2 regions of the Providencia sp. PROV004 genome follow, and region 2 is predicted to be linked to the other one. Evidence: predicted binding sites of a transcription regulator. Region 2 holds the regulator's gene; the other holds the start of a gene.
What was found. The regulator PurR, encoded in region 2, represses purine synthesis genes. The targets are predictions, from matches to a motif close to CANGCAAACGTTTGCNTG.
Positions count from the first base shown of each region.

Region 1: the regulator PurR is predicted to act here: its motif matches at 8,688-8,705, upstream of FVA69_RS01150 (NCS2 family permease).

Region 1 is NZ_CP042859.1:249,547-265,556, reverse strand. Features, by position in the region: gene FVA69_RS01185 (fimbrial protein) at 1-839, shown strand, start outside; gene FVA69_RS01180 (helix-turn-helix domain-containing protein) at 1,030-1,251, shown strand; gene FVA69_RS01175 (helix-turn-helix domain-containing protein) at 1,350-1,637, shown strand; gene FVA69_RS01170 (LysR family transcriptional regulator) at 1,713-2,597, opposite strand; gene ampC (class C beta-lactamase) at 2,781-3,923, shown strand; gene hemN (oxygen-independent coproporphyrinogen III oxidase) at 4,589-5,962, opposite strand; gene yihI (Der GTPase-activating protein YihI) at 6,296-6,811, opposite strand; gene FVA69_RS01150 (NCS2 family permease) at 7,297-8,631, opposite strand; gene FVA69_RS01145 (amino acid ABC transporter permease) at 8,818-9,570, opposite strand; gene FVA69_RS01140 (amino acid ABC transporter permease) at 9,572-10,324, opposite strand; gene FVA69_RS01135 (ABC transporter substrate-binding protein) at 10,435-11,274, opposite strand; gene phoU (phosphate signaling complex protein PhoU) at 11,794-12,507, opposite strand; gene pstB (phosphate ABC transporter ATP-binding protein PstB) at 12,521-13,297, opposite strand; gene pstA (phosphate ABC transporter permease PstA) at 13,336-14,217, opposite strand; gene pstC (phosphate ABC transporter permease PstC) at 14,219-15,175, opposite strand; gene pstS (phosphate ABC transporter substrate-binding protein PstS) at 15,306-16,010, opposite strand, start outside.
Region 2 is NZ_CP042859.1:2,756,292-2,772,301, reverse strand. Features, by position in the region: tRNA gene FVA69_RS12490 (tRNA-Val) at 1-71, opposite strand, end outside; tRNA gene FVA69_RS12485 (tRNA-Val) at 103-179, opposite strand; tRNA gene FVA69_RS12480 (tRNA-Val) at 210-286, opposite strand; gene FVA69_RS12475 (MATE family efflux transporter) at 445-1,818, opposite strand; gene FVA69_RS12470 (riboflavin synthase) at 2,095-2,760, shown strand; gene FVA69_RS12465 (putative quinol monooxygenase) at 2,974-3,246, opposite strand; gene FVA69_RS12460 (helix-turn-helix transcriptional regulator) at 3,271-4,029, opposite strand; gene punC (purine nucleoside transporter PunC) at 4,341-5,567, opposite strand; gene punR (DNA-binding transcriptional activator PunR) at 5,690-6,595, shown strand; gene purR (HTH-type transcriptional repressor PurR) at 6,605-7,630, opposite strand; gene sodB (superoxide dismutase [Fe]) at 8,071-8,649, opposite strand; gene FVA69_RS12435 (Grx4 family monothiol glutaredoxin) at 9,129-9,476, shown strand; gene rnt (ribonuclease T) at 9,576-10,220, opposite strand; gene gloA (lactoylglutathione lyase) at 10,348-10,755, opposite strand; gene FVA69_RS12420 (DUF1289 domain-containing protein) at 10,922-11,161, shown strand; gene slyA (transcriptional regulator SlyA) at 11,697-12,131, shown strand; gene FVA69_RS12410 (glycine zipper 2TM domain-containing protein) at 12,579-13,046, opposite strand; gene anmK (anhydro-N-acetylmuramic acid kinase) at 13,580-14,701, shown strand; gene pdxH (pyridoxamine 5'-phosphate oxidase) at 14,722-15,375, shown strand; gene tyrS (tyrosine--tRNA ligase) at 15,537-16,010, shown strand, end outside.

The sequences.
Region 1 (16,010 bases), 2.1 Mb from region 2:
CAGGAGCACGAGACCTCGATACTATTCGAGTCAATTTTAAAGGCTCACAAGTCAATACATTTTCAGGCCCAAAAAGTAATGGCCAATGCGGTGATGCCTATTTACATGCTGATTATGTGAATGGTTGGGTACCAAACGGTAATAAAATTGCAGCCAGTAATATACCGGGCATCAGCATTCAAGTAAAAGCAACGGAAATTGGTTTCTTGAACACACGTTATGGACCACCAACATTAGCTAACCCAGCTGCTTGGGGTATTCCTAACCCATATTGGACTATTACTATCAAAAAAACAGGACAAGTCACACAGGGCGGAAATTTAAAGGCAGGGCATGTGGGAAGACTAACACAGCGTAACCCTGCACCACATAACAGTACGTGGAATTTAACATCGTTGAATATTCCAGCAGGTGCAATCAAAATTAATGTATTAAAGTGTTCGACAAAAGCGAATAGTTATACGGTTAATTTGGGAACTTGGTACGATACTCAATTTAAAGCAATTGGTACGACTAGCAATAGTGTCAATATACCCATTACATTAAGCTGTGCTGCAGGCACTAATCTAAAAGTGACAGTGACAAGTAGTGCTGGGTATGTTGATACTAATACAGGGAAAATTAAACTGTCAGGACAAGGGCAAGCGACCGGAATCGCCATTCAATTATTAGATAGAAACAGCAACCCAATAAAGCTTAATTCAAAGTTTACTTTGCAAAATAATGTTGCAGGTGGCGACTATATTTTTAATTGGAAAGCTCGATATATTAAAACTGCTAATAATATAACTGCAGGAGCCGCAAATTCAACAGCGTCAGTTAATATAAGATATGAATAAATAACACTCAACATCAATCATAAAAAGAGGTTAATTTACCTACAATTTGATTTTTATTGCTAACATCGAAAAATATCATCGAACAATTGATAAATAGCAAATTTACTATTTAATAAAAATGGTTAATATAGATATATAATCTTTACATAGTGTCTAGTTAGCAATAAAAAATATAATTTTAGGAGTCTATATGTCTTATTCAACATCTCACCTAATTGGTAAAAAAATACTTTTTTATCGAAAAACGAATGGGCTTTCAATTAATGAACTATCAGAGGTTATTGGCATCAGCCCACAACAGCAATCACGATATGAAAGAGGTATAAATAGAATAACGTTAGATAGACTGTTCCAGTATGCAACATATTTTGAGATTGATATTCAATCATTTTTTCAATCTATTGATATTTAATAAATTAAGTAATAATACATAACACTAGAAAAACAAATTACATTAATAATATTTAATTATATTCACATTACAATATTAAATAAGTTAGAGAGAACATTATGAAACGAAAAATATCTAAATCTGTCGGTTTAAAAATAAGGTCATTAAGAGAAAGTCACGGAATGAGTGGTAAAGAATTAAGCATGTTATTAGGTATTAGCCAACAACATCAATCACGCTATGAAAATGGTGAGGTTAATATTCATGTCGATACCATTTACCAATTGGCACAAATATTTAATGTTTCACCAACCTATTTCTTTACTACAGCCGTCACAGAGATTAATAGTACAGAGCTCCCTATTAGCAAAAAGAATTATTTCTCGGCTGAAGCTCTGGTATTTTAACTTCTAAATATGAGCATTATATTATGCTAGTAAATTAAATCTCGGTGCTATTTCTATTTATAGTATAGCACCGACTTATTGTTCTTTTTTAGATTCATCCACCAACCAATTATGAAATATCGCCATCGCCGGTGTCATAGCTCTCGATTTTAAACGACTTAGCCAATATCCCCCCAGAGTTACGGATATATCAAAAGGTTGAACTAACACCCCTGCACTTAATTCATGGTTGAACATGCAACTTGGCACCAACGCTACACCGTCGGTTAATAGCGCAGCTTCAATCATCAAACGCGATGAATCAAATACAGGCCCTTTGACACGCCATGGTTCCACTTCTGCGGCTAAAAACCATTTCTCCCATTCATCTTTACGATATGAACGCATTAACTGGTGGGATTTTAAATCTAACGGATGTTTCAGCTGATTTGCAACTTTCTCTGAACAAAGCACAGTATGCGCAGTTGAAAACAGTGGTGTATTTTCTACTAGTGGCCATAATCCTTCACCAAAACGAATAGCAAAATCAACGCCTTCAGCAGCTAAATTTACTACATTGTTATGGGTCATAATGCGTAAATCAATATAAGGATATCGTTCAGAGAATTGCGTTAGCCTTGGTAATAACCAACCCACCGCAAATGTACCGACCACTGAAATACTTAAAGCTTCTCTATAATGGCCATCCTCAAATTGCAGTAATAGTGACTCTATTTGGTCAAAAGAGCGGCTCAATACGGGCAGCAACGCAAAGCCTTCTTCGGTTAATGCCAACCCTCGAGGTAAGCGAATAAACAGTTCAAGTCCCAGTTGCTCCTCTAACAGCCTAACTTGTTGACTGACAGCGGCCTGAGTGACATTCAATTCTATTCCGGCTCGTGTAAAGCTTAAATGCCGTGCGGAAGCTTCAAATGCCCTAAGTGCATTGAGGGGTAGCCGATGACGATAATTTTCTGCCATAAGATTTTCTTTTACCTCATCGAATTTTATATCGTTTTGAATAATGCTTGAAAGCATGCATACTATTTTTCAACCACGGACTACCCGCTGAAAACCGTATATTAAAGCACTTTACACTTGCTATGAAGTGCTTTCCTGTTCCTGTCAGCAATAACTTAAACTTGTACTTATTGGAATAACTCTATGAAAAATCTTTTTCGTCAGGGGCGAATTTTTGTCGCTCTCAGTGTGGCATTAACGACACTATCCACCCATGCATTCACACAAAAAGATGTCGATAATATAATTAAACCTCTAATGGAACAAAAGCAGATCCCCGGAATGTCTGTAGCCATTTCTGTTGATGGAAAACACTATATTTATCACTATGGTGTGCAGTCTAAGCAAAGTTCAGTCCCTGTCAGTGATGAGACTTTATTTGAGATTGGCTCTTTATCTAAAACCTTTACTGCTACACTCGCAGCCTATGCACAAAACCAAGGAAAACTCGATTTTTCGCAAAAGGTAAGCCACTATCTTCCTGAATTAAAAGGGTCTGCTTTCGACCAAGTGACAGTAATGAACTTGGCTACACACACTTCGGGTTTATCGTTATTTGTGCCTGATAGTATTACGAATTCAGCGGAATTAATCCGTTATTACCAGCAGTGGAAACCGACCAAAGCCATTGGGCAATATCGCTCTTATTCAAATCTTGGTGTGGGATTACTCGGTATCGTTACAGCAAAACAACTCAAAATGCCATTTGAACAAGCGATGGAAAAATTGATGTTGCCTGCACTTGGATTAAAACATACTTATATTCATGTGCCTAAAAACCAACAGAAAAATTATGCCCAAGGTTATAATAAGAACGATCAACCCGTTCGTGTGACACCACAAATTTTAGATGCTGAATCTTATGGTTTAAAATCTAATGCTAAAGATCTAATTCGCTTCTTAGATATTAATATACAAACGAAGAAAGTCGCTAAACCGTGGCAGGAAGCCGTAGAGAACACACATACGGGGTTCTACATGACCGATTCATTTATGCAAGATATGATGTGGGAAAGCTATTCATGGCCAGTATCTCTTGCTCAATTACAGCAAGGTAACCGAGATGAAATGGCGCTCACACCGCAAAAAGTTGAAGCTATCCATCCTGTAATGCCACCTGAAACTCAGGCTTTTTACAATAAAACAGGTTCAACCAATGGTTTTGCAGCCTATGCGGCATTTATTCCTGAAGACCGAATCGCGGTGGTGATTTTGTCCAACAAATGGTATCCAATCCCTGACCGCATTACCGCGACTTATCAATTAATTGAAAAAATTAATGAATAGATTTCTGACTAAGATTAGATGCTCTAAATAGTTCGTTCTGTCACTAGGCGTCGAAATGAAGACAGCGCGGGGAGCATACACTAAGTATGTGACCCATGTGGCTGAATGAAGACAACAACGTGGCAGCACGAAATATGACAAAGATTAGATGCTCTAAATAGTTCGTTCTGTCGCTAGGCGTCGAAATGAAGACAGCGCGGGGAGCATACACGAAGTATGTGACCCGTGTGGCTGAATGAAGACAACAACGTGGCAGCACGAAATATGACAAAGATTAGATGCTCTAAATAGTTCGTTCTGTCGCTAGGCGTCGAAATGAAGACAGCGCGGGGAGCATACACTAAGTATGTGACCCATGTGGCTGAATGAAGACAACAACGCGACAGCACGAAATATGACAAAGATTAGATGCTCTAAATAGTTCGTTCTGTCGCTAGGCGTCGAAATGAAGACAGCGCGGGGAGCATACACTAAGTATGTGACCCGTGTGGCTGAATGAAGACAACAGCGTGGCAGCACGAAATATGACAAAGATTAGATGCTCTAAATAGTTCGTTCTGTCGCTAGGCGTCGAAATGAAGACAGCGCGGGGAGCATACACTAAGTATGTGACCCGTGTGGCTGAATGAAGACAACAACGCGACAGGACGAAATATGAAGAGCATTTAGATGACGCGGGAAAACTGCCGCTGCCTCATCTGATTACGCAAATACACATCAAAACACATGCAAATATTACGAATAAGTAAACGTCCTTGTGGTGTCACTTTAATACCTTTATCTGTTATTTCAACCAGCCCATCTTCAGCCATTGGTTTCAGCAGTTCTAAATCTTCCTTAAAGTAAGATTTAAAATCTATCGGATATAACTCTTCGATTTGCGCGAAACTCAATTGGAAGTTACAGATTAAGGTTTTGATGACATCGCGGCGTAGACAATCATCATCGGTTAAGGCGAGTCCACGCCACAGCGCGTGACCTTGCTCTTCAACTTGCGCATAATAGGTTTTCAAATCTTTCTGATTTTGTGCGTAGTTATCACCTAACATACTGATCGCAGAAACCCCTAACCCCAGTAAATCACAATCTCCTTGGGTGGTGTAACCTTGAAAATTACGGTGCAGAATGCCTTCCCGTTGTGCCACGGCAAGTTCATCCTCAGGGCGTGCAAAGTGATCCATACCAATAAATTGATAACCATCTCTGGTGAGAGTCGCAATTGTGTCTTGCAGAATATCGAGTTTTTGCTCCGCACTTGGTAAATCAGCGTCTTTAATTTTACGCTGCGCAGCAAATAAATTAGGTAAGTGCGCATAATTGAACACACTTAAACGATCTGGTGATAATTCAGCCACTTTCTTTAGGGTAAATGCAAAGCTTTCAGGTGTTTGCTTAGGTAAACCATAAATTAAATCAATACTTGTCGAGGTAAACCCCATCTCTTTAGCCCGTTTAATTAAGGCGAAAATAAAATCTTCGTCCTGTTCACGGTTAACCAGTACCTGAACTTCTTTATTAAAATCCTGCACTCCCATACTTAGACGATTAAACCCTTCATGGCGTAAGTGGTCTATCATATCCAGTTCAATTTCACGCGGGTCGACTTCAATCGACATTTCCACATCATCCGCAAAATTAAAGTGTTTTTTCAATAAACCAACCAAATGGCTGACTTGAGCTTTATCGAGATAAGTTGGAGTACCACCGCCCCAATGCATTTGTGTCACGATGCGGTTTTTTAATAACGCTGCGCGCTGAATAATTTCTTTTTCAATTACTTGAAGATATTCATCGGCTTTATGTTTTTGGCGTGTCACTAATTTATTACAGCCACAGAAATAACAAAGTTTATGGCAAAAAGGAATATGAACATAGAGCGATAAGGGGCGATCAGGATAACGCTGCGTTGCTTGAACAAACGCATTCTCATCGTACTCTTGATTAAATTCCAAGGCGGTGGGGTACGAAGTATAACGTGGCCCTGAATAATTGTATTTTTGAATGAGAGAAAGATCCCAAACAATATTTTGCTCTGACATAACATTCCTCAATTGACCAAAAGCTCAAACTATAACGATGACTTCACTCTATTTAATTTGTTATTCGATGAGAGTGAAAATTTTATAACCTGCATAAGCATTATAGACTCTAAATATTTCGAGTTGCAGCTAGGCGACAAGTGAATGAGTCGCTAGGAGTATACATAAGTATATGACTAGTGCGAATGAACATAGTCAACAACGCTGCAGCTTTAAAATATGACGAGTATAAATATGTTAGAGAAAAGAGACTTGATGCAACATCAAAGAAAAGTGAGTTAGCAGAAAAAATAGCCAAATCCCCCGCTAGCGCGAGGGATCTTTTAAACGAAATTATTTACTTTTTAAGATGCGCATAATGTCATCAAGTTTTTCTTCGTCTTCTTCCTCTTCTTCTTCGCTATATTCAATACCGAGAATATTCATCAGCTCATCGATACGGTCTAAACAAGTATCAACATATTCTTGTTCTTGCGCCGTGATGGTTTCGCCATCTTCTAGGCGTGCCAAAATGCTATCTAAACGGTCATCGCTTTCCAGCATTTCCAGCTCTTTTTCTGGTGTCAGTTTTTCTTTAACAGCTGGCTGTTTTTTCTCAACCGCAGGTTTCGTGACCTGTTTTTCATCCACAATTAAAGGCACTGGCTTTTTGCTACCTAAACGTGGGTCGGTTGAAGTATTTTGCCCACCATTTTGCTTATTAGAAGCCTGTTCTACATAACGGCTGCCAGACTTATGACCGCGATGTTTTTTCTCACGCTTACGCTCACGGCCTTCCGCATTTATCTCTTCTTTAGTTTTACGGTATTTTTTCTTTGGCTTAGCAGCCGCTTTTTTTGGTGCATTCATGGTCTGATACCTTGATAAAGTCAGTTTCTGCTGCGAAATCTAGCAGGATCCCATAAAGGGGGAAAGCACTAGTTTGCAATTTCAGCGGATTTTTTACTCCACCCTGCCTTCGCAATAGTACTTTAATGATTATACCTTAAATAATTTGTGTTGCATGTACACTCATGCAACACAAATTATTTAGAGCATGGAGGTTCAAATAACAAAAAGAGAAATGATTAACTCATTAAATAATTCTAAATAATTCAAGTTGTGGCTAGGCGTCAATCGAGGTTATCTCGGGGAGCATACATAAGTATGTGACCCGAGTAGCCGAGAGAAGACAGCAACGCCACAGCTTGAAGTATGACGAAGATTAATGCGCTAAATAGTTTGAGCTGTAGCAAGGCGGCAAGAATTGCTAATCCCTAGGAGCATACAAAAGTATGTGACTAGGGTTAGCAAACGCAGCCAACACCGCTACAGTTCAAAATATGAAGCGCATTTTAGGCGTCGACTAGGATCATTTTTAACAAAAACATCGCCGCGACTAAAATCACACACAAACCCAGATCACGCCAGCGACCAGTACCAATTTTCATTGCACAGTAAGCAATAAAGCCCAACGCAATACCTTCAGTAATCGAGAAACTAAATGGCATCATCACTGCAGTAATAAATGCGGGTACAGACTCAGTTAAGTCATCCCATTTCACGCGAGTTAGGCTTGATGTCATCAGCACGCCCACGTAAATCAAGGCTCCCGCAGTTGCATAAGCTGGAACCATACCTGCAAGAGGTGAGATAAACATAGTCAATAGGAATAAAACACCAACGACGATCGCGGTTAAACCTGTACGCCCACCAACAGAAACACCTGAAGAACTTTCAATATATGCAGTGACTGAAGATGTTCCCATCGCTGAACCTGCGACAGAACTCAAGCTGTCTACATATAAAGCTTGTTTCATTCGAGGGAAAGTCCCGCGTTCATTGGTGATACCCGCTTTGTCAGTCACCCCAATCATGGTACCTGATGAGTCAAACAAATTGACTAGCATAAAGGCAAAAATCACACCGGATAACGCTAAATCTAAAGAACCAGAGAAATCAACCTGCCCCACGACACTCGTGATACTTGGCGGCATTGAGAATATCCCAGAATATTTTACATCTCCCAGAGCCAGACCAATCAAAGTGGTCACCGCAATAGAAACTAATACCGCGGCATGAATATTACGTGCCGCTAAGATGGCAATAATAAAGAACCCGAGAGCTCCCAGCCAAACATTATGGTGAGTCAAGTTACCGATAGAAACTAACGTGTCCGGGTTAGCCACAATAATGCCGGAGTTTTTCAGCCCCATCATCGCAATAAATAGGCCGATACCACTGGTGATCCCGACGCGAAGACTCAAAGGAATGTTAGCGATAATCCAATAACGTATGCGGAATAGTGTCAGAATAAATAAGCCGACAGCCCCCCAAAATACGGCGCCCATAGCAACTTCCCATGAATACCCCATCGCCCCTACAACAACAAAAGCAAAAAAGGCATTCAAGCCCATCGCGGGTGCAACAGCAATCGGTAAATTTGCCAGTAGCCCCATTAAAATGCTACCAATTGCCGCAATTAAACAGGTGGTCACAAACACGGCTTTGATGTCCATGCCTGCAACTGAGAGTATTTGAGGGTTAACAAAGACGATATATACCATCGTCAGGAAGGTGGTGAAGCCTGCAACAACTTCTGTCCGTGCTGTCGTGCCGTGCTCTTGCAATTTAAAAACACGCTGAAACAAGCCCTGCGGTTGTGCCGAGCTAGAAGATTGATTACTCATTAGATATTGCGCCCAAAAAAAGTTTTTTTCGCCCTATACTACAATTAAAAACCACAAAAGAAAACGATTGCGTAAACTGCAAGGAGCCAAAATGTCCTAACTAACTGATACGCCAAGATGAAATAATAAAAATAACCCAAAATAGTGGAGTGAAAAAATGGTGGGTATTTCACCACCACTTTTGATTTAGGAAAGTGCTAACAATTTTTGTCGACGCCAAAACAATAAACGATGTTTCGCAGCCAGTTTTTGGGGTTGATGCTGTGCACTGAGCTTTTTCGCCACTCTATTCGCAATAATTTCTACCGCAAAGCACATCACAAAATAAATAAATGCAACGAATAAGAAAACTTCGAGAGGATAAACCATTTCACGGTTGTTCACTTGGGTTGCTAAGAAAGAAAGCTCCGCAACACCAACAACATAGGCTAATGAGGTGTCTTTAATTAATGCTACCCACTGGTTAATAAATGACGGTACCATCATGCGTAAGGCTTGTGGTAACACGATATTCCATAATACCTGCCAGCGGCTAAACCCCAAGGATAAACCTGCCTGCCACTGCCCTGCTCCTATTGCTAAAATGCCCGCTTTCACAGCATGAGCCAAATATGCGGAGGTAATCAATGCCAATGCGCATACTACCGTTGCAATACCCGGAATTTCCATACCCAATAAGATTGGCAACAGGAAATAGGTCCAAAAAATCAACATAATGACGAGAATTGCACGAAAAAATCCTAAAACTGCGGCGAACAGGTTAACCCAGAAGCCTCGTAGCATGGCTAAGGCTATTCCGCCCAATGTCCCTAATACAATGGAGGCCGCACCGGCAAGTAAGCTAATGACTAGCGTCAGCGCTGCGCCTTCAAGTGGTCCATCAGGGAAAGTACCGAATAATAAATATTGCCAGTTCTGCTCAATAACTGAAAAATCCATTTTATACCCCCTGAGCCAAATTACGCTGCTGGCGCCACTGGCCCCACCCCTCCATTACTGCAATAATAGCAATGTACAATACTGTCGCTACCCCAAAGGCAGTAAAGGTTTGCAGTGTCTGGCTATCAACCTGACGAGAGACATAAGACAGTTCTGCGACACCGATGGCCATCGTTAACGATGAGTTTTTCACCACATTCATATATTGGCCCAGTAGCGGAGGCATGGCGATTTTAACGGCTTGCGGTAATACCACTAATTTCATGGCCTGCCATGACGTTAATCCTAAAGCAAACGCGACATATTTTTGCCCTTGGCGAACACCACGGATCCCAGCGCGAATTTCTTCGGCAATAAAAGGGACGGTATACAAGGTCAAACCAATAAAACCCGCTAAGAATTCAAATGACGGCCAACCCACGGTTATTCCAAATAAATGGATTTCATGGGGAGTATTTAGCCATTCCATTGCAGCAGAGGGTAAAATTTCACCGGAAGCAAAATACCAAAAGAATAACTGCACCAACAAAGGCGTATTTCTAAAAATAGAGATGTAGATACTCACGGCCCAACGCACAGGAGCAATTTGACTATCCTTTGCTGATGCAACTATAAAACCCAATGCAGTGGCTGCAACAATGGTACAAATCGAGATCCAAACGGTGATCAAAAAACCGTAGCCAAACCATTCTAGATACTCGGGGGCCAATAAATGGGCAGACCAAAAATCACCACTCAAAAATTTTTCAAACATTGTTCACGACCTATTGCCTTCACAGCCTGTGATTAAAAACGCATCCCTTATAACCAAGAACCCCGCACAGAGTGCAGGGCTTCATATCACTGAATATTTACCGCTACCCGTTAAGACTGAGGTTGTTGCTCACTCAGTGGCGCAAATTTAAAGTCCCCGCGTGGCTGTGCAGCTTTAGTATCTGGGCCAAACCAACGGTTATAAATTACCTCGGCTTTACCGTCTTTCTCCAGTTTCAACAATGTTTCGTTGACGTTTTCAACCAAACGGGTTTCACCTTTGCTTGCTGCCAATGCTTGGTATTCTTTCGTCAGGCTAAATGGGGAAATCTCAAAATCTGCTTTCACTTTTTCAGGTAAATTACCTAATAAACCAACCAGTTTCGCATCATCTTGTGTGATAGCTTGGACGTTGCCATTACGCAGTGCAGCGAATGCTTGCGGCGTATCATCGTACGAAATTACCTTTGTATCAGGGAAACGTTCACGTAAAGTCACTTCCTGCACAGTGCCTTTATCTGCACCAATACGTAGTGGTTTGATATCGTCAGGGGTTTTTAATACGCCTTTACGGGCAATAAATTTTTGGCCTGTCGCAAAATCAGGGATAGAAAAATCAACTTGCTTTGCGCGCTCATCAGTAATGGTGAAATTAGCGCCAATCAGGTCAACTTTGCCCGAAGTCAGAAGTGGGATACGGTTTGCTGGGTTAGTGGGACGAAGCTCAAGTTTTACCCCTAAGCTATCTGCAATTTCTTGTGCGATATCCACATCATAGCCCGCTAATTTTTTAGTTTGTGGGTCAATAAAGCCAAATGGTGGATTGCTATCAAACACAGAAATGCGGATCACACCCGCTTGTTTGATATCATCTAATTTATCTGCGCTAGCGACATTCGCTGTCAGCGCTAAACCTGTAAGTAAAACAGTCGTTAGAATACGAGCTTTCATTGAACACCCCTGACGGTAAATTTTTGTAAATCGACCATCACACGCTATCAACTATTACTTAGCACTTGAAATAATATTAAATAATATATTTATAACCAAATGGAATATTAACGGAGACAAAAAAAGCCACCTTGATAACAAGGTGCCCCAGACATGGTTAAACCATCAATAGACTCTTATCGAGCAAGAAGAAAGTCGGTAGAAGAGATTGAGACAAATGATTGGAGTTGTAGCTTAATACTCTAAATAGTTCGTATTGTGGCTAGGCGGCAAGCAAGGATATCTCGGGGAGCATACATCAGTATGTGACCCAAGTAGCCGAGTTCAAATATTAGAACCACAGCTTGAAGTATGACGAGTATTTAATACATTAACCTCATACATTAATACTCTAAATAGTTCGTGTTGTGGCTAGGCGGCAAGCAAGGATATATCGGGGAGCATACACCAGTATGTGACCCGAGTAGCCGAGCGAAGCCAACACCGCCACAGCACGAAATATGACGAGTATTCGAGTAATTATTTATTCGTTAACATCTTCTCAAGACTATCCCCACCCACATGACGGAAATCCTGCCCCTTCACATAGTAGAAAATAAACTCACAGATGTTTTGGCAACGGTCACCGATGCGCTCAATTGAACGAGCACAGAATAGTGCTGTTAATACACTTGGGATCGTTCGTGGGTCTTCCATCATGTAGGTCATCAATTGACGTACGATGCCCTCATACTCTTGGTCAACTTTCTCATCTTCACGGTAGATACGAATCGCTTCTTCAAGATCCATTCGAGCGAACGCATCTAATACATCATGTAGCATTTGTACTGTATGACGGCCTAATGATTCCAAACTCACTAACAAGGGCTGGTGTTGATGAGAAAATTTTTCCAATGCGGTTTGACAGATTTTGTCCGCAACATCACCGATTCTTTCCAGCTCAGCAATCGTTTTTGAAATCGCCATAATCAGGCGCAAATCACTCGCCGTTGGTTGGCGTTTCGCGATGATTTTAACGCATTCTTCATCAATGGCCACTTCCATCATATTGACTTTATGGTCATTTTCGATAACTTCACGTGCTAGGGCTTCATCCTGATTATGCATGGCCGTAATGGCTTTGGTAAGCTGCTCTTCGACCAGTCCTCCCATCGTCATTAATTCAGTATGGATATGTTCCAGTTCAGCATTGAACTGCCCCGATATATGTTTGTTGTGATTCAGCGTATCCATCGTCGGCTCCATATCAACCGTAGCGGCCAGTAATATAATCTTCAGTTTGCTTCATTTCTGGGGTAGTAAACATTTTGTCAGTATGGTTAAACTCGACTAACTCCCCTAAATACATGAAAGCCGTATAGTCAGAACAGCGTGCTGCTTGTTGCATATTGTGGGTAACAATCACCACGGTGTATTCTGATTTTAATTCACTAATCAGTTCTTCAATTCGACCAGTTGAAATAGGGTCTAGAGCGGAACAGGGTTCATCTAGCAATAAAACCTCAGGGCGAATAGCAATACCACGAGCAATACAGAGACGCTGTTGCTGGCCACCCGACAAGCTATAACCACTTTGGTGTAACTTATCTTTGGTTTCATTCCATAATGCCGCCTTTGTTAACGCCCACTGCACGCGCTCATCCATTTCCACACGGGATAACTTCTCAAATAAACGCACACCAAATGCAATGTTGTCATAAATAGACATCGGGAATGGTGTTGGTTTTTGGAAAACCATTCCGACTTTCGCGCGCAATAACGCAATATCTTGTTTATCAGTCAGGATGTTTTGGCCATCCAGTAAAATTTCACCTTCTGCGCGCTGCTCGCCATACAATTCATACATTTTATTGAAGGTGCGTAATAACGTCGATTTACCACAGCCTGATGGGCCGATAAATGCAGTCACTTTATTTTTTTCAATGTCTAAAGAGATATTTTTCAGTGCGTGAAACTTGCCATAATAGAAGTTGAGGTCACGTACTTTAATTTTACTATTTGCAATATCGTTTGCATTAATCATGGTTTGCTTTTCTCTCTAAATCTTTATTTATCTGGCGCTTAGTGTTTTTTCTGTGCGAAAACAACACGTGCAATGATGTTAATCAGCAGGACACATAAGGTAATTAACAGAACCCCAGCCCATGCAAGCTCTTGCCATTCAGAGAATGGGCTCATTGCAAATTTGAAGATTGTCACTGGTAAGTTGGCAATTGGCTCGCTCATATCTGTACTCCAGAACTGATTTGACAGTGAAGTAAACAGAAGCGGTGCGGTTTCCCCAGCAATACGTGCAATTGCAAGCAAGATCCCAGTGATAATCCCTGACACAGACGCTTTTAGCGTAATAGATAAAATCATTTTCCATTTTGGTGTGCCAAGTGCATAAGCGGCTTCACGCAAGCTATCCGGAACTAATTTCAACATATTTTCAGTAGTTCGAATAACAATCGGAATTTGCAGCAATGCAAGCGCCACGACCCCAGCCCAACCCGAGAAGTGCTGCATTTGAGCAACCACAATGGTGTACACAAACAACCCTACAACGATAGATGGAGCTGATAATAAAATGTCATTAATAAAGCGGGTGACTGAAGCTAACCATGACTTACGCCCATATTCAGCTAAATAAATTCCCGCTAAAATCCCTAAAGGCGTACCGATAACTGTCGCCCATAAGATTAATAAGCCACTACCTACGATGGCATTTGCCAACCCGCCACCTTCCGTATTAGGTGGTGGAGTCATTTCAGTAAACAGATTGAGGGACATGCCATCAATCCCTTTAGTGACTGTAGAAAATAAAATCCACACTAACCAGAACAAGCCGAAAGCCATAGTTAACATCGAGACAAGTAGTGCCATTCTGTTAACTTGGCGACGCCACGCTTGACGACGAGCTCGTTCTTTTTCATTCACTGCGATAGGTTGAGATATCGACATTTTAACGGCCCTCATTTTTCGCAAGACGCATGACCATTAACTTGGAAATCGCTAACACAATAAAAGTGATAACAAACAGGATCAGTCCAAGTTCCATCAAGGCCGAGGTATGTAAGCCGCTCTCAGCTTCCGCAAATTCATTTGCCAGTGCTGAGGTAATACTGTTTCCAGGCATAAACAGTGATGCGCTATCAAGTTGGTAAGTATTACCAATCACGAAAGTAACCGCCATGGTTTCACCCAGTGCACGGCCAAGACCTAACATCACTCCACCGATTACCCCATTGCGGGTATACGGCAGCACGATATTCCAAATCACTTCCCATGTCGTACAGCCAATCCCGTAGGCTGACTCTTTCATCATCACAGGAGTTTGTTCAAATACATCGCGCATCACTGACGCAATATAGGGAATAATCATAATCGCGAGGATAATCCCCGCTGCTAAAATACCGATTCCGAATGCAGGCCCTGAAAATAGTTCACCGACAATCGGCACACTCGACATCACATTACCAACTGGTTCTTGGAAATACTCTGCAAACAAAGGTGCAAAGACAAATAACCCCCACATCCCATAAACGATACTTGGGATAGCAGCAAGGAGTTCAATCGCGATACCAAGAGGACGTTTTAGCCAATTGGGAGCCAGCTCGGTTAGGAATAGTGCTATACCAAAACTAACGGGTACTGCGATAATCAGAGCAATTAACGATGTAACGATAGTGCCATAAATAGGCACAAGAGCACCGAATTCTTCCGCCGGAGCATCCCACTCTTTGGTCCACAAAAACGAAAACCCAAACTTCTGCATACTTGGCCAAGATGCAAAAATAAGGGAAAGAATAATGCCTCCGAGCATTAACAAAGTGATGAGCGCGGCAATCTTTACCAGTGCACTAAAAATCACATCACCTGATTTGCTGGGAGCTCTAAATGCCGTTGTTTTCTCGGCCATGCGCTTTGTTCTCATTTCATTCCTGCTCTTTTCTACAGGATTGCGTTACAACGATGAGCGGGTAAGCTCTGTTCCTCAGCACTTACCCGCCATTTCCAACCCTAAGTGCACTTAGAAAACCTAAGTTCACCTAGAATAATGCTTTACCTTGGCTATCTTTAACTTCTGTTTTCCATGCTGCACGTACTGCGGTCACGACTTCTTGAGGTAAAATTGCGTAATCTAGTGCTTCCGCTTGTTTACCACCTTTATCATAAGCCCAGTTGAAGAAATCAAGAACCGCTTTGCCTTTTTCCGCATTCTCTTGCTGCTTGTGAACTAAGATGAATGTGGTTGAGGTTATCGGCCATGCATTCGCACCATCACGGTTTGTTAAATCTTGAGCAAAAGATTTAGACCAGTCCACTTTCTTCGCTGCTGCGCTGAAGCTTTCACCCGTTGGTGAAACCGCTTCGCCATCAGCGGAGATTAATTTAGTATACGCAAGGTTGTTCTGTTTTGCGTATGCATATTCAACATAACCGATAGAACCTGGTAGACGCTGTACGAAAGCTGCAACGCCATCATTCCCTTTACCACCTACGCTATTTTTCGGCCAGTTAACGGTAGAGCCCGCACCAACGTCTGATTTCCAGCTTGCGCTTACTTTAGCAAGGTAGCTCGTGAATACGAACGTAGTACCCGAACCGTCAGAACGTCTAACGACCGCGATAGCTTGGTCTGGTAAACTCACATTTGGATTCAATTTAGCGATTGCTGGGTCATTCCATTTAGTGATTTTACCTAAATAGATATCACCTAATGTGTTGCCATCTAAAGTCAATTGCCCTGACTC
Region 2 (16,010 bases):
GTCCGAGTAGACTCGAACTACCGACCCCCACCATGTCAAGGTGGTGCTCTAACCAACTGAGCTACGGACGCACTGAGAGACTTGATTTGTGTTAATTTGAAATGGTGCGTCCGAGTAGACTCGAACTACCGACCCCCACCATGTCAAGGTGGTGCTCTAACCAACTGAGCTACGGACGCGCTGAAAATTAACATTGTGTTCACTAGAAATGGTGCGTCCGAGTAGACTCGAACTACCGACCCCCACCATGTCAAGGTGGTGCTCTAACCAACTGAGCTACGGACGCATCTAAAAGTTATCTAGGTGACAACGGGGATGAATATTAACGTTATGAAGTTCATCTGGCAAGGGGAAAATGTATTTTCGTGATAGTTTGCTCGTATTTAAAACTATCTGGTGCGAAATACATCTTCTCCCATAATAAAAAGCTTAAAAAACCGTCGATTAGCGCGCTGAACGAAGTAAAACAACATCCTCTGTCTGCTTATGGATCCACATAATTCGTGTCGCCATTCCTATTGCAGCCGCACTCAAACCAATAATAAAGCCAATCCAGAAGCCTTTAGGCCCCATCGCCGGTGCAATGATATCAGTTAACGCTAAGATATAGCCGGAAGGTAAGCCAAGTAACCAATATGCAGTGAAGGTAATAAAGAAAATAGAACGCGTATCTTTATAGCCACGTAAAATGCCCGCACCAATAACTTGCACAGAGTCTGACAACTGATAAATAGCGGCGTATAGCATTAAACTACTAGCTAAAACAACCACCTCGGGGTTTTTGTTATACATCATTGCAATCGGCTCACGGAAGACGGCTGTGAGAACCGCGGTAAAACAAGCGACCATTAAGCCAACAGCAATGCCAGTATAAGATGAAACTTTAGCCGCTTCAGTTGATTTCTGTCCCAAGTTGTAACCTACGCGAATGGTTGCAGCTATTCCTAATGATAATGGGAACATAAACATCACAGAGCTGAAATTCAACGCAACTTGGTGACCAGCTACTGCGACAACACCTAATGGAGCGACTAGCAGTGCAACGACAGCAAATAAAGTGACTTCAAAGAAAAGTGCCAGACCAATTGGTGTACCTAACACAATAATTCGCTTCAAGATTAATGGATTTGGCGATGTGAAAGAGAGTGTAGGGCGAATATCACGCTGCGCAGTAGCACGTTTCACATACCATCTCATCATCAGACACATAGCCCAATACACTGATGCGGTGGCGACACCGCAACCAACACCACCTAAAGCGGGGGCACCAAAGTGACCATAGATAAAGATATAGTTAATGGGAATATTAATCATTAAGCCGAGAAAACCAATCACCATCCCCGGCTTGGTTTTTGAAAGCCCTTCACATTGGCTACGATATACTTGATAAAATAAGTAGCCTGGCGCACCCCACATAATAGCATGTAAAAAACGGACAGATTTATCCGCCAATTCTTTATCAATATGGGGCATATTACTAATAATTAGCTGACTATTATAAAGAAGGCACATAATACCTAAGGCTAAAAGTAGCGCTAACCACAGGCCCTGCTGAATTTGGTCACCAATTAAGTTACGACGACCTGACCCATTCATTTGTGCAACGATTGGGGTTAATGCCATTAAAATCCCTTGGCCAAAAAGAATAGCTGGCAGCCAGATGGAAAAACCAACTGCAACTGCGGACATCTCAATTTCACTAACGCTTCCAGCCATAACTGTATCCACAAACCCCATCGCAGTTTGTGAAAATTGAGCTAAAACGATAGGAATACCAAGTGCCAACAAGCTACGCGCTTCTGTAAAATATTTCTGCACGCATACACCTTTGTAATAAAAGCAAGTAAGAGGAAAAAAATTAGAAAAATAAGTGAGTTACTTAAAACTCATTGATTATTAAAAACCGCTCATTCTATCCCGTTTCTAAATAGATTCCAATAATGATATGGTAACAAACTATAAAAGAGCATTTTCAAGCCTAATATATTACTGAATATAAGGTTTATTATCGTGTTGTTTACCACTCAAATAGGATAGATCTCTAAAAATTCTGATGTAAACTGAGTCTATTAATCCACTACACTGAGAATCATTATGTTTACAGGCATTGTTCAAGCGACTGCTCCTATTATTGAAATTACAGAAAGAGCCAACTTTAGAACTCATGTAATGAAGTTTACCCCAGAATTGCTGAAAGGTTTAGAAACAGGGGCCTCCGTTGCGCATAATGGTTGTTGTTTGACGGTAACAAAAATTGATGGCGAAAGAGTCAGTTTTGATCTAATTAAAGAAACCCTGAGATTAACTAATTTGGGGGAATTGCAAGAAGGTGATGTTGTTAATATCGAACGTGCCGCAAAATACGGTGACGAAATAGGTGGGCATGTTGTTTCTGGTCATATTATGACAACCGCTGAAATTAGTAAAATCTTCACATCTGAAGATAACCATCAAATTTGGTTGTCAATTCATGATAAACCATTAATGAAATACATTTTACATAAAGGATTTGTAGCGATTGATGGTATTAGTTTAACTGTCGGTGACGTGATCAATAATCGTTTTTGTGTGCATCTCATTCCTGAAACATTAGAGAGAACAACATTAGGTAAAAAACGTTTGGGTGATAAAATAAATATTGAGATAGATCCACAAACTCAGGCGATTGTTGATACTGTTGAGCGTGTTTTAAATCAAAAAGAACAAGAAAGATTATTACAACAAGCAGAAGAATTGGCTGACGCAGCAAAAACAGAGTAAATAGGCATGCAAAGTAATAACCGTGTTTCGTGCTTGAAAGATAAATAGCGGCATAAACAGTCAGGTAGGCTATAGCAATAATGGTTTATGCTATAGCCTGAATGAAACACGTTCAATCTTTGTTTCTTGAATGTAGGTTATGAAGTTCTATTAAATAAAGATGATTAAAATTCTCAAAAATGACAACTAGCTCTAGCTTTCATTATTAATAGATCATCTTTCACTAAAATTGACAGAAAAGCTGGCGTTATCACGTTCAATTGCTTCAACTAATCGCCTGAAATGAGGGCTATTTTTATGCATCTCTAATGCCTGAGTGTCTTCCCATTCCTCGAAAACAATGTAACCATTCTCTTTAGCCATAAGATCATATTGAATGCATCCTTTCTCTCGGCGGCTTAGTTTTGCTAAGTCACGAACGATTTCTTTCGTTAAATACCCATCCGTCCTTTCTGTTGTAATTTGGGCATACACAACAATACTCATTCCGTTCTCCTTATGTATTAAGAACTATCTTAATGGGTACTTAGTTTTTGTATTGTAAAAAAGCGAATAACTCGATTTTAAAAATGCCGACGGCGTCATAGTAAAGTATCTTTTAAAATCACGGTAAAAGTGGGATTGATCATAATAGCCTGTTTCAAACCAGCGGTAGGTGTCTTGTTCTACTACCATACTTTTTAAAACATGTTCTAAGCGACAATTGATCTGGTACCTTTTTGGCGTAATACCATATTCTTTTAGAAACTCTTTTTGAATGACACGGACATGTAAGCCGGTCTCTTCGGCAATTTCAGTGATTTTTTTAGTTGGGTTACGATATAGCAACTCTAAGATTTCATCTATGAAATGAGGTTTTTTCTTGGCTTTTGTCTTATTAAAACACTCTAACAGCTCTTTAAATGAAGAATTAGCTAAAGCTTCAAACCAGCGGTCTTCCCATATGCCACTCAATGCGATGGGTTTATCCGTATAATTTAGTGTGCTTTGAGGTAGTAAAAAACGTAAGGCATCATGACGAATACGTAATACCATGACTTTAGAATGATTGGGGCTAGCAGTAAACGTATTAACCCTAGGAATAATAAGTTGGTATGAGTCTGCGACTGAGTCGCTCTCTGTTGTCATGCAAAAAGCATCTGATGAAACCCAGATTTCAGCACCAGTTCCAGGGAAAATTTTAATTGCCTCTGTAAACTCTTTGATTATCAAAATAGAACTAACAAAGGATTTTAATTCATCTGGTGGATAATACTGTTTTAACATCATTTTTGAGCACTCATTATTTAATGTCGCAATGATAACGTTTTTTAACAAGAAAATTAACCAAGAAATATCTATATCTTAGTAGATGACAAAATAAAAGCCTTATTTTTTAGTGAAATCCGCTTTGAATAAAGAAAATTGATGAGAGAATATTAGGGGTTGTAAGTTAAGAATAATGGGTTATATAGCAACATACTTAATAAATATTACCGTATCCTCACAAGTGCTATACACTGAAGGAACATTTTCTTGAATTCACTAAAATAAAAACCATGCCGAGTCTTATCGGCATGGTTGATTCAGTAAACTACACTTTATGAATTCGCATGGTAATCGACTTGCTTAAGAGTTTGATTGTTTTTGCTGGCACAACGTTGCATAAAATAGCCAATGGCCATTGGAATAATTGTGACTGCCATGACCCCGGTTGTTGCCAACAATGGATCGAAGGTCAAGGCAGAAACAAGTAGGCTTGCTAAAAAACATAGCCCTAATTGTAAGGCATTTTGTAACGCAGCTGCTTTACCACTCGCACTAGGAAATGTATTTAGTGCTTTAGATACTGCAATTGGGTAAGAGGCTCCATTCATTGCTGCCATAAAGCAGAATGGAATCAAGATCATGGTTAATGATGGTGTGGTATAGATAGCCATGATAAATAAAATGGACATGCTTAGCGCGTAACCAAGAAGTAACAATGGAAATATTGTTTCTGCTCGGATTTTTGCTAATAAAATACGGCAGCCATATCCACCAATAATGAAGGCTAGAGTTTGTGGAATATAACTCAAACCAATATCAGCAGGATTGAAGCCCATATTGCGTAAAATAAAGGGAGAACCTGTTAGCCAAGCGAAGAAACCTGCACTACAGGATGCATAAACTAGTACGTTGCCGCTGAAAACAGGGGAACTGAGCAAATTTGAGAAAGAAATCTTAGCTTGTGGTTGGTTGTCATCAGTTATTGTTTTAACTGAAACATTTTTCAAAAAGAGCGTTGGTAATAAAAGTAATATACCCACCGCCATTAGGATCAGGAAAATTGCTTCCCATGTTTGGTGCTCAAGAACCCATGCACCTAATAATGGCGCTAAAGCAGGGGATAGCGCGACTAGCGGCATAATAGAAGCAAAAACTTTTTGGGTATTTGCTTCATCATAGCGGTCGATAACTAGTGCTTGCCACAAAACAGCCGCGGAGCAGACTCCAACCGCCTGTAAAAAACGTAGTGTTAATAGCTGTGTTGCGGTTTCCACCCAATAAATAGCTAAGCTACTTAAAATGAAAATAGTTAAGCCCACAATGAGAACAGGCTTACGGCCAAGTTTGTCTGATAATGGCCCCCATAATAGCTGAGCGAAGGCAAAACCAGCTAAAAAGATACTGAGAGAAGCACTGATCGCGCCTTCGGATGTATGCAGGGTGTCTTGCATAGCACCAAATGCAGGTAAATACATATCAATGGCTAAAAACCCCAGCATGCTAAGTCCTGCAAGGTACACCATAAATCCAGGGGCGTTTTTTTTCACAGTATTCGACATAATTATTACTTATCTGATATTTAAAAAAATGTTAATGATGACGCCATTGTATAGGCTATTTTTTTAGGTTGTGAAACGGTAATATTTGGATCTTGTTATCAAAATTTTTGAAAGGAGAAGTTATGTGGTCTGCGCATGCACTCGAAGTGATTGATGCAGTTGCTCGAACTGGAAGCTTTAGTGGTGCTGCTGAAGAATTGCACCGTGTACCTTCTGCAATCAGCTATACCGTTAAGCAAGTTGAAGAATGGCTTGCGGTTCCTCTGTTTGAGCGTCGACATCGTGATGTTGTGCTAACGGAAGCTGGGGCGATATTTATTAAGGAGAGCCGTTCTGTTATCAAAAAAATGACAGATACTCGTCACCAGTGTCAGCAAGTTGCGAATGGTTGGCGTGGTCAATTTAGTATTGCCGTTGATTGTATTGTCAAACCACAGCGGACAGAACAGCTAATTCTTGATTTTTATCGTCATTTTCCTGATATCGAACTCTTTATTCATCCAGAGGTGTTTAATGGGGTGTGGGATGCACTTGCTGATGGGCGTGTAGATGTTGCGATTGGTGCGACTCGAGCATCTCCAATTGGTGAAAGGTATAGTTTCCGTGATATGGGTTTTATGTCGTGGATGTGTGTTGCAAGCCCAGAGCACCCATTAGCCAGAATAGGTGAAAAACTGACCGATGATCAAATGAGAGAGTACCCTAGTTTGTGCCTTGAAGATACTTCACGTAACCTACCCAAACGTGATACTTGGGCTCTTGATAACCAGCGTCGGCTTGTTGTGCCTTACTGGGAAAATGGCTTAGCTTGTTTAGTTAATGGGTTATGTGTTGGGATGGTACCTGAGCATCGAGCGGCTCCGCTTTGTGAAAACGGCCAATTAGTTGAACTATCATTAGCGCAGCCTTTTCCACCCAGTCCTTGCTGTTTAACTTGGGTGGAAAATAATACATCACCAGCGCTCAGCTGGTTGTTAGATTACCTTGGCGATAACGAAACGCTTAACGCAGAGTGGCTTTCAACCTAGTTATTCGTACTATCGGCGGTAATCGATAAATGGACCATCTGCAACAGAACGACGTTCTACAAGGCGAGGGTGGACTTCGATTGTTTGAGCATCTTCGCGCTTATTGACGATACGATCGAGCAGCATTGTGAAGGCCATTTGCCCTAAACGCTCTTTGGGTTGGTGGATTGTGGTCAATGCCGGTGTAAAATAGCGCGCATTTCGCACATTATCATAGCCAATGATTGAAATATCTTGTGGAACACGTAATCCCATTTCATCAGCGGCACAAATTGCTCCCATTGCCATGATATCACCACCACAAAATACAGCGGTAGGGCGCTGTTTATGGCTTAAAATTTGCGTCATTGCTTTATAGCCAGACTCAGGTTCGAAATCCCCCTGAACTATCCATTCTTCTTTTAGTGTAATTTTGGCCTCTTCCATTGCTTTTTTGAAGCCAGTTAAACGTCCAATACCTGTATTTCTTTCAAGTGAACCAGGGATCACTCCAATATCGCGATGCCCACGGTCAATTAAATAGCGACCTGCTAGGTATCCACCATGGAACGAGTTATCAATAATGCTATCTGTAAAATCGCCACGAGAAGTTCCCCAGTCCATGACTACCATTGGGATATTGCGGTAATCTTCTAGCATACCAATTAAGGTATCAGGGTACTCGGAACACATCACAAGTAAGCCATCAACGCGCTTTTGTGCTAGCATCTGTAAATACGCTTTTTGTTTTCCCAAATTGTTATGAGAATTACAAAGAATCAGCGTATAGCCTTTTTCATAACAGCTATTTTCAACAGATTCGATCACCTCAGCGAAGTAAGGCGCTTCACTGGAAGTTGCTAACAACCCAATCGACTTTGTGTGGTTAACTTTTAAACTACGGGCAACCGCACTTGGCGAATAATTGAGCTCTTTAATTGCAGCCCAAACCGCAGCCTTAGTGTCATCAGCTACAAAGCGCGTTTTATTAATAACATGGGATACGGTTGTGGTAGATACGCCAGCGCGCTTCGCCACATCTTTAATCGTTGCCATGGGGGAAAAAAACTCCTGACCAATAACCGGTCTCTATAAGAATTCTTGTTAAAAAATTACCTGCATATTGATGCATTGATCCTTTGCTGGCAATAATTTAGCGATTTGTTGTCGATTTTGTCTGATCTAGCGCAAAAACGAAAGAAATAATTGATGTTATAACATGTGATATAGACACTAGTTTTACTTTTTTGGATATGTATACTTAATAACCTTTATTGTTTCATGGTTATTTATTAATTCAATTACATTAGAATGAGAGGAACTCATGGATACAGATGTTAAATATGGATTGCTTGCTGCGCTGGGCTCATTAGCATTAATTATCTTTCTTGCTGCGCATATTTTCTGATTTTATTTCAGCCTTGAGTAGGGTGAATTTAAAAGGGCGAGTATATCTCGCCCTTGCAGTATCTAAACTTAGCAACAAGCAGAAATTGTTATGCTAAATTTTCTTCCACAAATTTCCAGTTAACCAGTGCCCAGAAGTTTTCTAAATATTTAGGGCGAGCGTTACGGTAATCGATATAGTAAGCGTGCTCCCAAATATCAACAGTTAACACGGGCTTATCATCACCAGAAATAGGTGTTGCAGCGTTAGATGTATTCACTATAGCAAGGCTACCATCTGCTTTTTTCACCAGCCATGTCCAACCTGCACCAAAATTTTTGGTTGCTGCATCAGTAAATTGAGCTTTAAATTCAGCGAAAGAACCGAATGATTTATTGATTGCATCAGCTACTTTACCTGTTGGTTCACCACCTGCATTTGGCGCTAAGCAATTCCAATAGAAAGTGTGATTCCAAACTTGTGCTGCGTTGTTAAAAACTCCGGCTTCAGAAGTTTTGATAATTTCTTCTAAAGATTTTCCTTCAAAGTCAGTGCCTTTGATTAGGTTATTTAAGTTAACAACGTACGTGTTATGGTGCTTACCATAGTGATATTCTAAGGTTTCAGCTGAGATATAAGGTTCTAAAGCATCTTTTGCATACGGTAAAGCGGGTAGTTCAAATGACATTTCGTACTCCTTGATTGCTTTTATATCAAAAAACTTAGGGTGTTTGCTCTTAAAATGAGCGAAATAGTCGGTTACTGCTTATCATTAGAGTTTCGCCTATCGGCGATATGATATTTAATATATTAATGATAACACGTTAAACCTTACAAAGGTAAAGGTAATAGCGTTACTCAAATGTTAACAAATAAATAGGGGAGTTACACATAGAAATCATATGGATATTCCGAATAGATGACCTGAATATATCAAATATGCATTTTTAACTAGAAATAGCTGCTTGTTTGACTTAGGTAAAGAGAAGATAGAAAAGATGCCTTTTTGCTTTTTGGAATGCTATAGTAATGCCCCTATAAAACTGGCATATTGTATGAAACAATTCAGTTTCTTATTATATCAGTCAATGTATTCTGTTAAGTTGCGGTAGACTCTCAGTTACCGGCTGACTGCAAACCTGCATCTTTGTTTTAAGGAAGTTAAAAATGACAACTATTGAAAGAATTGAGCGCCAAATTAAAGAAAACCCAATTTTATTATATATGAAAGGCTCTCCTAAACTTCCGAGCTGTGGTTTTTCTGCTCAAGCAGTACAAGCTCTGTCTTCTTGTGGTGAGCGTTTTGCTTATGTTGATATCTTACAAAACCCAGATATTCGCGCTGAATTGCCAAAATACGCAAACTGGCCGACTTTTCCACAATTATGGGTGGATGGTGAGCTGGTCGGTGGCTGTGATATCATCATGGAAATGTTCCAGCGTGGTGAGCTCCAGTCTCTAATCAAAGAAACTGCGGATAAATATCGTCCAGCAGATGAAGCTAGCGCAGACTAAATTAAGCCACAAATAAAAGACGTAAAAACCGTATTTGACGAAGGCATTTTTGCTTTACATCAAATACGGTTTTTTCTGTCATGGTGATTTACTAAAAGATTATTGACTGTCTTCAATAATTGGCCAACCACCCAATTTTTTCCACTTATTAACGATTTCACAAAATAGCAAAGCCGTGCGATTCGTATCATACAGTGCGCCATGAGCTTGTTTACCATCGAATGGGATACCCGCAGAAACACAAGCTTTTGCCAGAATTGTTTGACCAAATACAAGGCCACTCAGTGCTGCAGTATCGAAGGTCGCAAATGGATGGAAAGGATTACGTTTTAAACCTGCTCGCTCGGCCGCATTCATGACAAAGCTGTGATCAAAATTAGCATTATGAGCGACAATAATTGCGCGATTACAATCTGTGTTTTTCATTCCTTTGCGAATGACTTTAAATATCGCATGAAGGGCGTCATATTCGCTAACAGCACCGCGTAGAGGGTTTGTTGGATCAATTCCGGTGAAGGCAAGAGCGGACGGTTCAAGATTCGCCCCTTCAAAAGGTTCTACATGAAAATGCAATGTTTCATCCATGGAGAGCCAGCCGTCTTTATCCATTTTTAAGGTGATGGCAGCAATTTCTAACAGGCCGTCAGTTTTTGCATTAAACCCACCAGTTTCAACATCAATAACGACAGGATAGTATCCCCTAAAGCGGTTCACTAGGGCGTTTGGATTGTTTTTTTCAGACATTAGGACTTTCGATTTTAGTTTTCTAGTTGGATGACATTATGCCAAAACCAGTAAAAATTTGCAGGTAAACGGTGATAGAAGTTTAGGTGCTAAGTTAGGTACCTAAACTTCTAAATCATATCGCGAATTAATGGCCTAAGCCTTTACTTGCGCTTTTATTTTCGATCAGTTCAATTTTATAACCATCAGGATCTTCCACAAATGCAATCACAGTGGTTCCGCCCTTAACAGGGCCCGCTTCACGTGTGACGTTTCCACCTGCGTTACGGATATCATCGCACGTTTTTGCAACATCATCGACGCCTAGAGCGATATGACCATATGCATTACCCATATCGTATTGGTCAACACCCCAGTTATAGGTCAACTCTATGACGGCGCCTTCACTTTCATCGCTGTAACCAACAAACGCGAGAGAGTATTTATACTCTGTGTTTTCACTCGTTCTTAATAAGCGCATGCCTAACACTTTTGTGTAAAAATCAATAGAACGCTGCATATCAGTAACACGTAACATAGTATGGAGTAAGCGCATTTTAAACCTCTTAGAATCAGCCTGAATCGATTTACCTATTAATATAACGTGCTTAAATTAATAAATACAATGATTACAGTTTGTTTTTTGAACAAATAATGGTAATACTCATTTTTAGGAGTATATCACAGATTTAATGTGATTTTTTCTTTTGAAGGGGAAACTTATGGCCGAACAACTTGAATTTTTTGAGATCCCCAGCCCTTGCCGTGGTATTTGTCAAAGTAATGAGCAAGGTTATTGTCGAGGTTGTTACCGCACTCGTGATGAACGCTTTAATTGGCTAAAATTCTCGGATACTGAAAAACGAAATGTACTTCGTTTATGTCGCCAACGCTATTTAAGAATATTAAATAAAAAACCAGATCAAGAAAAAATCATCGATAAGCAACAACGACTCTTTTAATCCCCAGCTTCTTAAATTTCATTAGGAATAAAACAAATGTTTTATTCCTAATGTGAATTAATTCAACTGGAATTAATGATAAGCTATTTATTTCTTGGTTTATATTTCAATGAAATTTTATTTATTAAAAATTAGTATAGGTTAAATCAAAATGACTGTAATTAACATGATTTTAAGATTAACTATATTCATTTGTTTTTTAAAGGTTTATTTGTCGTTGTTTTTTTTATTGTTATTCATGACTACTATAAGAGGTAAAATAGATAGATCAAAAAGGAGAGTGCGGCTATTCTTATTAATAAGATAATTGATAGGTTATCTTATTAAGCCTGGATTGAGATAATGGATGAGTTTGCGAAGTATTAATGGGAGTTATACCACATAATAAACCAGTCATTATAACTAGAAATAGGTATTTAATAGCTAATGTATAAATAAAAAGTTGTAAATATAAAAGAAAATTAATATATAATTCAAAAAATAATATGAAGACGGTATGTTTTTTAGACATTATAATTATATAAAGGAGGGTAAATTGGAATCACAAATTGGGACAGAGTTATCACGTGTTGTTCGCATGTGGAGAGCATTAATCGACTATCGTTTGAAGCCTCTTAAACTCACACAGACACATTGGGTTACATTACATAATATAAGTCAACTACCACCTGAACAATCACAAATACAGTTAGCGAAAGCGATTGGTATTGAACAGCCTTCATTAGTAAGAACTCTAGATCAGTTGGAGGAAAAAAAACTTATTTCTAGGCATACTTGCACAAATGATAGGAGAGCTAAAAGAATAAAATTAACTGAAGAATCTGAACCTTTTATTAAAACTGTAGATCAAGTCATAAATAATACGCGTCTAGAAATATTGAATAACATTAGCCAAGATGAGCTTTATCAGTTGTCACAATTACTTCTGAAGCTTGAAAAGAATATTTTAAGACTGCAAAATGATTCTTGATGTGAAAATAATATGACTAGCTAATAAATGATATGCTAATTATTAAATTGGTAATAAAAATAATTGGATCATGCAATTTTTATAGGGTAATAATAGGATGAGCAATCACACTCGGTTATTGTTCTTGTTGAATGATTGCTGTGAAATATAATTAAAGTTGTAAATTGTATGTCTTGACGTTGCTTTTGTTTTTTTTATTAGCTAATTCATTGGTGTGTATTAATTAATAACAAACAATTGATTAGAGGGGATAGGCTAAAATAAGTTTATTGGTTTGAAAGCAAGGCATTTATGTGTAAACAAGAATTTACATTACTTAAAAGCCATGCATGATAAATATAAAATATGATTATCAAACATAAAGTTATTATATTATTCAGCAATATTTTTATAAGAAATGCTCACCGGCAATAGCCGGTGAGCATACCTAATTTAGTAACCGTAAGATTATCGAGGAGATACAGTAACGGTATTTCCGCTATTCGCAATCATAACGCGTTGACCATTACGGAAGGTGTTTGGGTCTTGTTTTTGAACTACAACAATGTTTTTGCCGCTATCGAGGCGGATTTCTAATTGAACACCTTGGCTTCTATTTAATGCGCCTTGAGCTTCTTGGCCAGCTAAGCCACCAGCGATAGCACCCGCAGCAGTTGCTAATGTGTTACCTGTCCCACCACCGATAGTGTTACCTAATAACCCACCAAGTACTGCACCACCAATGGCGCCAATTACGTTGCCGTCTTCACCAGCTTGAATAGTCACAGGGCGAGCATTCAGAACAGTACCATAAGTCACAGTCTGTACCTGTTTCGCATCCTTGGCTGAAATAGTATCACCAGAAAGCGTACTGGTATTGACACAGCCTGATAAAGCTGCAACTGCTACAACACCTACAAAAACTTTCTTAAGCATAAGAACTCCTATGAGATTTGCTGTCTGTGGCACTAACATAGCATCGTATATTTGTTTTCACCATAAACACAACAAGTATCAAAATAATGGTATTAAAAAGCGATGGTTAGATTACCGATATTGATTTAAATAAAGTGTAAACACTAGGTAAAATATCTCAAATTCGCGATTATTTCATTCAATAAGGCACTCTTTGTTAAATATTCAATAGGGTAGTCAGCTTATGAGCATCTTTTCGCACCCGTTGCCAAACAGAAATAAGGTGTTAAAACTTTAGCTGAGGTACAGAACCGTAATGCCGAGCTGATAAATATATTATGTACCATTATATTGGAAATGAAAATTTCAGGTATTACAAAACGTCTTTTTTATTTGGGTTGTCTAGCAATTTTGAGTTTTAAAGCATTTATTTATTATTCCTGCGAAGCGCGCCGAGAAATTGCATCGAATTGTTGACAAAATTTGTCATCAAAGCACAATCTTTTGTAGTCGAGCGTTGTAAAGTCAATGTGCACTCTGAAGGAACAAGAATAATGATGAAATCAGGTCGTTACATAGGGGTTATGTCAGGAACTAGCCTAGATGGTGTTGATGTCGTTCTTGCTGCAATTAGTGACAAATTTGTCGCAGAGCAATCCAGTTTGAGTGTTGCATTTCCTATTGGATTAAAAAAAAGAATTTTAGATATATGCCAAGGACAAGTAACAACGCTATCAGAGGTTGGTAAAATTGATAGAGAGCTAGGCTCTTTATATGCAGATGCAATAAACCAGCTTCTTACTCAAACAGGGCTAACATCCGAAGATATCATTGCCATTGGTTGCCATGGTCAAACTGTTTGGCATGAGCCTGATGGCGAGCAACCTTTTACTATGCAGTTAGGTGATAATAACCGTATTGCGGCTTTAACGGGGATCACAACGGTAGGTGATTTCCGGCGAAGAGATATGGCTTATGGGGGGCAGGGGGCACCTTTAGTTCCTGCATTTCATTTAGCTGTTTTAGGGCATTCTACAGAAAAACGAATTGTACTAAATATTGGTGGAATAGCTAATGTGACAGCTTTGTTACCTGGTGCTTATGTCAAAGGCTATGACACTGGACCTGGCAATATGTTAATGGATACCTGGAGTTGGCGTATTAAGCAAAAGGCATTCGATAAAGATGGTGAATGGGCCAGTCGTGGTCAAGTTGACCATGCATTACTAAAAGCGATGCTAAGTGACCCATACTTTAGGCGTTCATCACCGAAAAGTACGGGGCGAGAGTATTTCAACACACAATGGTTAGAACAGCATTTGGCTCATTTTCCTTCAATTTCAGTCGATGATGTGCAAGCAACGTTATGCGAATTGACAGCAGCCTCTATTGCAGAGCAAGTGTTACTATGTGGCGGTTGTGAGCGTTTGATAGTCTGCGGTGGCGGAGCAAAAAATATCTTTTTAATGCAGCGGATGGCAGCCTTACTGCCTGGGATTGAAGTGGCGCCAAGTGATAAATTTGGTCTGAGTGGGGATGATATGGAAGCTTTGGCATTTGCATGGTTAGCTGCTCGAACCATTTCTGGGCTTTCAGGGAATTTGGCTTCTGTAACTGGTGCAAGCCAAGAAACTGTGCTTGGGGCGATATACCCTAAAAATAGCAATAAAAAATAATTGTGGTTAAGGATGCAAAAATGAACGAACTAGGTGAGATTGATCTCGCAGCAGTACGTCGAGAATACACAAAAGGTGGGTTAAGACGCCATGATTTAACACCAAACCCATTGACCCTTTTCGAACTATGGATGAAGCAGGCATGTGAAGCTCGTTTGAGTGACCCAACAGCCATGTGTGTTGCTACGGTGGATGAAACCGGGCAACCCTACCAGCGTATCGTACTATTAAAACATTTTGATGATAAAGGCCTTGTATTTTATACCAATTTAGGTAGCCGAAAAGCGCAGCATTTAGAAAAAAACAATAAAATTAGCCTGCATTTTCCATGGTATCCATTAGAGCGCCAAGTTAATTTCATAGGCGTTGCCGAACGTTTAAACCCTATTGAAGTAATTAAATATTTTCATAGTCGGCCAAAAGATAGCCAAATTGCAGCATGGGCATCAGCGCAATCTTCTAAAATTTCTGCGCGTGGTATTTTAGAAGGGAAATTCTTAGAGCTAAAACAAAAGTTTAAGAATGGTGACGTCCCACTACCCAGTTTTTGGGGGGGATATCGAGTGGTATTTGATAGTGTTGAATTTTGGCAAGGTGGTGCCCACCGTTTGCATGACCGTTTTTTATACCAGCGAGAAGAGAGTGGCTGGAAAATTGACAGATTAGCCCCTTAGGATCATGTTTTTTAGCTGGCACTTAATTGATATGCGCTTTATGCTATAGCTTCATTTAAGAAAACTGACAAATTACACTGGTGAGTTTTTGACAAACCTCTCAAACTTACTGGTCATTTAAACCAATATAGATAGACAAAATACAACTGATGGAGTCATTGATGTCTAGCAATAACCTGATTAAACAATTGCAAGAGCGGGGCCTCGTTGCCCAGGTAACGGATGAGGATGCGTTAGCAGAGAGACTGGCGCAGGGCCCTATCTCTCTCTATTGTGGCTTCGATCCTACCGCTGATAGCTTGCATTTGGGACATCTGGTTCCTTTGCTGTGTTTAAAACGATTCCAACTAGCCGGGCACAAGCCTGTGGCGTTGGTCGGTGGCGCAACGGGCCTTATTGGAGATCCGAGCTTTAAAGCTACTGAACGTAAATTAAACACCACAGAAACCGTTCAAGAGTGGGTAGAGAAAATTCGTAACCAAGTTTCACCATTTCTAAGTTTTGATTGCGGTGATAACAGTGCACGCCTTGCTAACAACTATGATTGGTTTGGCAAAATGGATGTACTGACTTTCTTGCGTGATATTGGTAAGCACTTTTCTGTTAACCAAATGATTAACCGTGAGTCTGTTAAG